DNA from 2 places in the Paenibacillus sp. LBL genome. Region 1 is predicted to be linked to the other one. Evidence: predicted binding sites of a transcription regulator. Region 1 holds the regulator's gene; the other holds the start of a gene.

Evidence for each region. Region 1 encodes LexA, which represses DNA repair genes until DNA is damaged. Its sites were predicted from a motif close to CGAACATATGTTCG; they were not measured.
Region 2: M2277_RS31755 (YhjD family protein) is a predicted target of LexA. The motif match lies at 1,553-1,566, and genes of this name have one in related genera.

What each region holds. Positions count from the first base shown of each region.
Region 1 is NZ_JARXYU010000004.1:439,310-442,920, reverse strand. Features, by position in the region: gene M2277_RS13285 (HAD family hydrolase) at 1-210, opposite strand, end outside; gene M2277_RS13280 (hypothetical protein) at 253-777, opposite strand; gene M2277_RS13275 (DUF896 domain-containing protein) at 938-1,144, opposite strand; gene M2277_RS13270 (LysM peptidoglycan-binding domain-containing protein) at 1,343-1,714, opposite strand; gene lexA (transcriptional repressor LexA) at 1,890-2,516, shown strand; gene M2277_RS13260 (hypothetical protein) at 2,591-3,409, opposite strand; gene M2277_RS13255 (RNA polymerase sigma factor) at 3,402-3,611, opposite strand, start outside.
Region 2 is NZ_JARXYU010000010.1:191,135-194,745, reverse strand. Features, by position in the region: gene M2277_RS20720 (sialidase family protein) at 1-160, shown strand, start outside; partial or broken gene M2277_RS31765 (YolD-like family protein) at 747-1,128, opposite strand; gene M2277_RS31760 (YhjD family protein) at 1,100-1,261, opposite strand; gene M2277_RS31755 (YhjD family protein) at 1,251-1,433, opposite strand; gene M2277_RS20710 (hypothetical protein) at 1,957-2,253, opposite strand; gene M2277_RS20705 (ATP-dependent DNA ligase) at 2,447-3,046, shown strand; gene M2277_RS20700 (hypothetical protein) at 3,178-3,315, opposite strand; gene M2277_RS20695 (hypothetical protein) at 3,532-3,611, opposite strand, start outside.

The sequences.
Region 1 (3,611 bases):
ATTAATTCCGATCATTTTAGTAAAAGCAAACGTATCATACGATTCATATAACGCTCTTGCTTCCTCCCTGACCGCAGACAGCAGTTCAGCTGCATTGACGCCGGTTTCCGCTGCCCCCGCTTGGCTTGTCACTTCGAAAGCCTCTTCCACACTTCGTTCGTCCCACAATAACGTATCATCCAAATCAAATAACACTGCAGCTATCGGCATTTCTCTCCCACTCCCCATATTGACTGTTATCTGCTCTGTCGATTAGTCATGCTCCACTGGAATTTGATGAGTTTTGGCAAACTCCTCCAGCCTCTCGCCCATCGCTTTGGTATCATAAAGATTCATCATGCGTGAGAACACCCAATTGCCCGCTTTCCCTTTGCCCTGGATAACCACGGAACCCGAAGCAATTTTGATTTTCTCGATGTCAGATACAGCCAAACGGCGTTCCCGGTTGAATTTCATCGTGGATACAGAGGCACGCTCTATCTTCAAATAAGGCTTACGCAAGAAAATCATAAGCGCCAATAGAATATACAAACTGACACCCACCCAGTTCAACACATCATTGCTTCCTCCTGTTGCCCCAGACGTTGCAGTGCCCAGAAGGGCGTACAGCCCGGCAAGCGCAACGAGCACTAACGGCAGAACGTATTTACGTCCTTTAAACACATCACTCTTATCGGAGATGGTGGAACCTTGGTACGAGGACAGCCCTTGCTTCTTACGCTGCTTGTTGAGTTGTGACATATTCTTGTTGACTTTTCTTTCCCATGATCGTGACATATGGTTCCCCCTGGACTCAATTTCAATATGATTTAAACCATATAAATTTGGGAAACCGTGTTCAATTCTCTACAAATGAACCGGCATCCCAAATGTTATAATTCTATCCTTCTATCTGCCCATTAATCCTCTGATCAGATCATGAGACAGTTTTCATAGACTACTGCTTTAATCGTGGGCCGCCTTTTTCTTCATTTTCATCTACCCATTCAATCGATTCAAGCTGTTGTCTAAAGTTACTACGAATATTGTTAAGGTATATTTCCCGAAGCTCAGCCCGTTCCTTCTGCTCTTCTTCGGTCAACCCTTCACTCTTCTGTTTTCTTGCTAATACATTAATGCGTTCCACCAAAGTATCAATATCCATGCCTTCTCCTCCAATTCCAATATCATTTATAACTTAAACATGTGAAAAAGAGCTTGTCAAGGAAACCGCACCCTTGCAAACTCTCATTAAGAATAAATATGAATGTATGATCAGTATGAATGGGTTCTCCCCATCATTAACAATAGAGTATTAGTAATTAGAAATACACAATACGCGTTAGAATGGATTGCTCATTACTTACCACACCGGTAATGATAACACCTCTCCTGCCTGTATGTCAGGACCCTTCAAACCGTTCGTTCTTCTAATACTATCAATATATACGCGCGTATCCATATCAGCTGGTTTATGAAGGGAAGCGATACGCCATAAACTATCGCCGGATTGAACAATGACCAACTTCTCACCTGTCGGCTTCTCCATTCCCCCGGCAAAAACGGAATAGGCCCCCGTCCAAAAGGATGCAACAATCAGCAGAATGAATAGAAGTTTAATTAAGGGGATGGAAGTCATTCTGGATTTCAATTGATAGACCCAAGTCACCGAAGACTTCTCCGTTCGCACAGGAACGTTCTCATAAATACTACGGTATGTACTGTATTTCAACATGGAATCATCATCTCCCAAACAAGTGTTCTCTTATGAATTCATAATAACACGAACATTTGTTTGATACAATACCCAAAAGAACATTTGTTCTATCTTTTTTTAGAACTTATGTTTGTACGAACGGAAGTTCTATGTTATAATTTTCCCAAACGTTACTAAATGGGGTTGATACGGCATGTCGAAAATATCCAGCCGCCAGCTGGCGATCTTAGAGTTTATCCGCAACGAAGTTCGTAGCAAGGGTTACCCGCCTTCTGTCCGGGAAATCGGCGAGGCTGTAGGACTAGCTTCCAGTTCAACGGTCCATGGGCATCTAGACCGATTGGAGAAGAAAGGTTTGATCCGCCGTGACCCTACGAAGCCAAGAGCGATCGAACTGCTTGGCCAAGAAGAATCCGATAGCGCTAATCTGTTTACCCACACCATTGCCAGAGTGCCTGTTGTCGGTAAAGTCACTGCAGGCGTACCTATTACCGCCATGGAGAACATCGAGGATTACTTCCCCCTCCCTCAGCATTATGTAGGCGACGATAAGGTATTCATGTTATCTGTTGTTGGTGACAGCATGATTGAAGCTGGCATACATAGCGGTGACTATGTCATTGTTCGCCAGCAGCAAACTGCAGACAACGGGGACATTGTAGTAGCGATGACAGAGGAAGACGAAGCAACCGTAAAGACCTTCTACAAAGAGAAGGACCACGTTCGCTTGCAGCCGGAGAATCCTACTTACGAGCCCCTGCGCCTGAATCATGTAACCATTCTCGGCAAAGTCATCGGTCTCTTTAGGGATGTACACTAACTTCATATATCAATGAACAAGAGGTTACCTTCCCTTAGTTGGATGGTAACCTCTTGTGCTACGTTATTTAATCCTTAAGATTTCCGGTCCTTGCGCAAGACCATCGCCATGGCATTTTGCCTAAGATCTAATTGATACATTCTCTCAGCCATATTATATTCAGGCGAGCCTTCCCCGCCTGGACCCTCCGTGGACTTCAGAACAAGCTTATTATCTTTCACCGTAGGTGTAGTGCCCGGTCTGTAATAGGACGTGCTGGCTCTAGAAAACTCCTCCTCAAATTGCAGCTGCACCGCCTTACCACTCCCATGCTCCACCGCAAATGCATAGATTTGTATTCCGTGACAGTCCTTATATTGCGGGGCGAGTATGAACACATCCGCTTCCTGAAAAGGCAATCGAATCATCTGAAGAGCAGCGGAAGTTGGTTGTATGAAGGTGAGATCCTCAAGGACAACCACATCCTCCGAGGTCCCCTCTGCCGCGTACTTCACTTTGTAATCCCCTTTAAACGACAGATCCGTTTCGAGTCCGAAACAGCTGGGAGCTCCTAATTCCGTTATCTCTTCCTTATCGATGGCAACTACCTGTAACGTTCCTTCATCCGTTGTACCTTCTGCGCGAATCGTCTCCGTCACAGATGGGGATGGTCCCCCCCCTGCCGTATGCTGTTGTACCGTACGTTCCCCCCAAGGAAACTGAATCAATAGCAGTAGAGTGACAAACAATAGCACGCCAGTCATACCAACACGTAAATATGGACGACGCTTTGATCTATGGCTACCTTGGGTCAGTGACACCTGTACCTTATTTTTCATCTCGGCGGTAAATGGTTCATTTTGAAAAGGACCTTGTTGCGCTCGCTCGTACCAATCAGGCTTTTCCTCATTCATAACCAGAATTCTCCTTTAACATGTTCTGCACTTTTTTTCTCGCCCGATACAGCCTGGATTTAACCGTACCAGTCGCTACGTTTAGAAGCTCCGCTATCTGAGTGATCGGCATTTCGTAGTAAAGATCTAGAACCAGCACCTCCCTGAACTTTCTTGGCAGACTCATAATCATCCTCCATATCTCATCCGTATACTGACTTTC
Region 2 (3,611 bases), on a different contig from region 1:
CAACACCCGTATTACGACAACTTCGTTTAGTGTCGCGGGGTTACAAGTAATAGGGGACTACATCGGAAATGCGATAGTTCCTCAAACAGGTCGGCTCGTAACAGCTTGGACTGACACCCGTACAGGGACTGAAAACATCTGGTTTGGCGATAACCAATAAACATGGGATGAGGGACCAAGTCAAAGAAGGAATCTGGTTGAAAACAACATATCCTTTGGATGAAATTGAACTACTCAGCTCCGGCTTTATTTACCGCTTTGGTCTTGATCTGGATAACAACACCTGCACACCGTCATACTCGGCAGCAAGACGCTGTTTACCCAAGGATACCTAAACAATATCCTTGTCCTTCAGCCCAGTTACCGACTGCCCTCGGATCTTTACCACCATGTCCTGCATCAATCCATGCCTTTTTCATTCAGAGGTTCCGACTGAAAAGATGAAAAAATGCTGATGAGAAGATCAAAAGCCATTTCGCTGATATTCTTGATTTCTGATTTTTGCAGAGAATGTGATTTTTTTGTGATTTATAATAAAAGGCTCCCTTTCGGGAGCCTTTTAAATAGCGGTATTATAAGGTTTTTAAGGCCTTACTTACATCATGCCGCCCATATTTGACTATAATTCGCTTCGGTTCACCTTTGAAATTTTAGGTATAAATCAAAGTTGAATTTGACTCACTCGAAATTAATCAATCGCCAGTATTCATATTCGACCGGAATTTTTGTGACTTTTTTTGTGACCTTTAATAAGGCCACATCGTCCTCTTTGAAAATAGGTTCAGTGAGCAGAAACAATTCTCATCGATCTTGATCCATTGCCAACCTACTTCAGAGATGGACAATTTGATTTCCCGTCTGAACGTGTGGATCAGTACGACAATACCTGTTAACTCTGTATCTTCATACTCATCAAACAGCCTTACAGTAAGGGCACGGTGTTCATGAAAAGATTCAGCCAGCGCTTGTTCGATTAATTCCATTTCCTGTGGATCCAATGTCGTTCGATCTTTCCTGCCCTCCTCCAGCTGCCGGCAGATTATAGATTATTGTTTCCTTATGCTCTGGCAGCATCATCCGACTTGATTCCCATAGCCTGTTACCCTCCAGCTTTTTGCGCGTTGTCAATTGATATTCCCCTCTTGTCTAAGATATCGAACCTCAAATACGTGTACGACCTCTCCTCAATCTCTGCTTCAACCAGCCCCCAAAGCATGGACAATTTTTGGTGATATCCTCTACATAAAAATTCAACTTCCACGCCCAAGACGGGTCTTTCGCTCCTCGTACACCTTCATTCCTCGCCGACGCATGTCTTGACGTACCTGTGACAAGTCAGCTAGTGCCGCTTTCTGCAGTCGTTTAATTATGGTGTTTGTTATTACAGGCATCTTTAAGGCTGCAGCGGACAGGATACCTTGATCTTTTTCCATCACATCGAGCAAGAGAGGTAACAAGATAAAATCCTTCACTAATTTTGATTCATCTGGCTTCAGACCAATGCTTATTAATTCCACCTCTTGTTACGAGAACATTTGTTTGTACTATATGGCGAACATTAGTTCCTTTATCAATGTAAAATGGAGGAAAAGGCACGTAACTGGCAAATTAATTCTTGGACAGAAGGCGAATAGTAAATATGTGTGGTAAAGAATTAGATTTGGCGATCAAAAATTGAAGTTGTTAATGTTAGGCTTTGGGGTGGGGACTGGGAGGGTATTCTATCGAACCACACCGTTCGTTTTAATTTGTAAAATTCTGAATAAAGAAATACATAGCTCTCACAGATATACAGCGTGTAAGTTGGCTAATATCAATAAAAAACCCTACCAGTATAACCGATAGGGTTTGAACTCTTGAGACTTCTCGTAATTCTAAACACTTACGCTTTCTTCCTTATTGTGTACTCCAAAAAAATCCTTAAGGTTATGCATTCAAAACCCCAACGTTTTTTTGTTATTCTTCTTTCCAAACAGTATACCAATGTGTGGCTGTAGATTTGTCATCATCTATGTACCAAAAAAAGTACTCCACTCCATCAACAGTAATGTAATGTAATGGCGTAAAATAGTCTCTGCTATACTGGCTTTTCGGGTACATATAACCTGCTTTTACTTTACATGGGTTACAATATTGAGGCGTTATCTCAGATTCTGTCTGTGAGATAGAACTTGCAGATACTGGTGCTGCTACAGTCATAAAAGCTGCAATGATCGAAGAGAATATTACTAATTTTTTTCCCATCTTAACCATACTAACACCTCCCGATATTTATAAAGTTAATTCACATTAACTTTGTTTTCAATTGTAACATTTGGATATTATTGGAGTATATAGTTTTAAAGAACCTTAATTTGGTATAATCATGTTAAATGTTTTGTCGAATCTTCCATTTGTTCTCCTATCACATTGCCAAGCACTATAATTCGGTAAAGAGGTGTTGTTTATGTTTATTGATCCGATGTTACTCGCAACCGCACCAGCTCCTTTTTCAGATTCGCACTATATATTCGAACCAAAGATTGACGAGCATAGGCTCCTGTTCTCCCAGCAGTCCGGCCGGATCCGGCTTTATACACGTCATGAGACGGAATGTACCCAACAATACCCCGAATTATTGGTTCCGTTTGATGATGACATTCTCCTGGATGGTGAGGTAGCATGCACAGGGCCAGAGGGCGTGGACTTTGAAGAAGTCTTGACCCGGTTTAAGGCTAGTAAGGATCAACGCATCAAGCATCTGGTAGCGACGTCCCCAATAACATATGTGGTGTTCGATATCCTGCAGTATAAAAATCAGGACCTACGGAAGATGCCGCTGCTGCAGCGTAAAGAGATCCTTGCCGGCATACGTATGCCGAATCAGCACTTCTGCGTCATACCCTTCGTGGAAGGTGCGGGAGAAGGATTGTTTGATCAGATGGTGAACCGAAAACTTGAAGGGATGGTCGGCAAGCGGAAGAATAGCCTTTGGCGGGTTAAATTCAGAAACTGGTTCAAATCGGGGCTGTTGCGGACGCCAGTATTAACGGAACCCGTAGGATGAGAAGAAATATAAAAGAACCCGCCAGCCTATGCCAGCAGGCTTCTTTTACCGATGCCATCGGATTACGCCACTGTTCTACCGTTAATGTTAAGGCGAGTATAACCGAGCATAAAAGCCGTGATAGATTATTATTATATCCAACCACAGAAGGCACTAGAAATTATCACTAACAAGATAAAAAGAACCAAAATTGCTCCTATACCTCCACCACCAAAACCGTAACCACCTGCACAGGAACCTGCGCCAACTCCGCCTACAAATTCACTCACGAGTATTTCCTCCTTTAATTTAGAATACATCATAGCTTATGAATTAATCGTGACTTGGTAAAGGCGAAGCGGTAAATAAAACAAATGAACGCAAAATGACCCTACCAGCACGTAGCCGGTAGGGTCCCGCTTTTTACAGAAACTTGTTCGTTTTCGGTTTGTCTTCCTTATCGGTGTATCCTGTTCCCTCTTTGGGATTGGAGATGATCCCGAGGATCACCGGAGGCCGAGGATTGCCATCGCTAACCCGGTAATATTTGTGCTTAATTCCTCGGAAATTTCAAACCCGAACACAT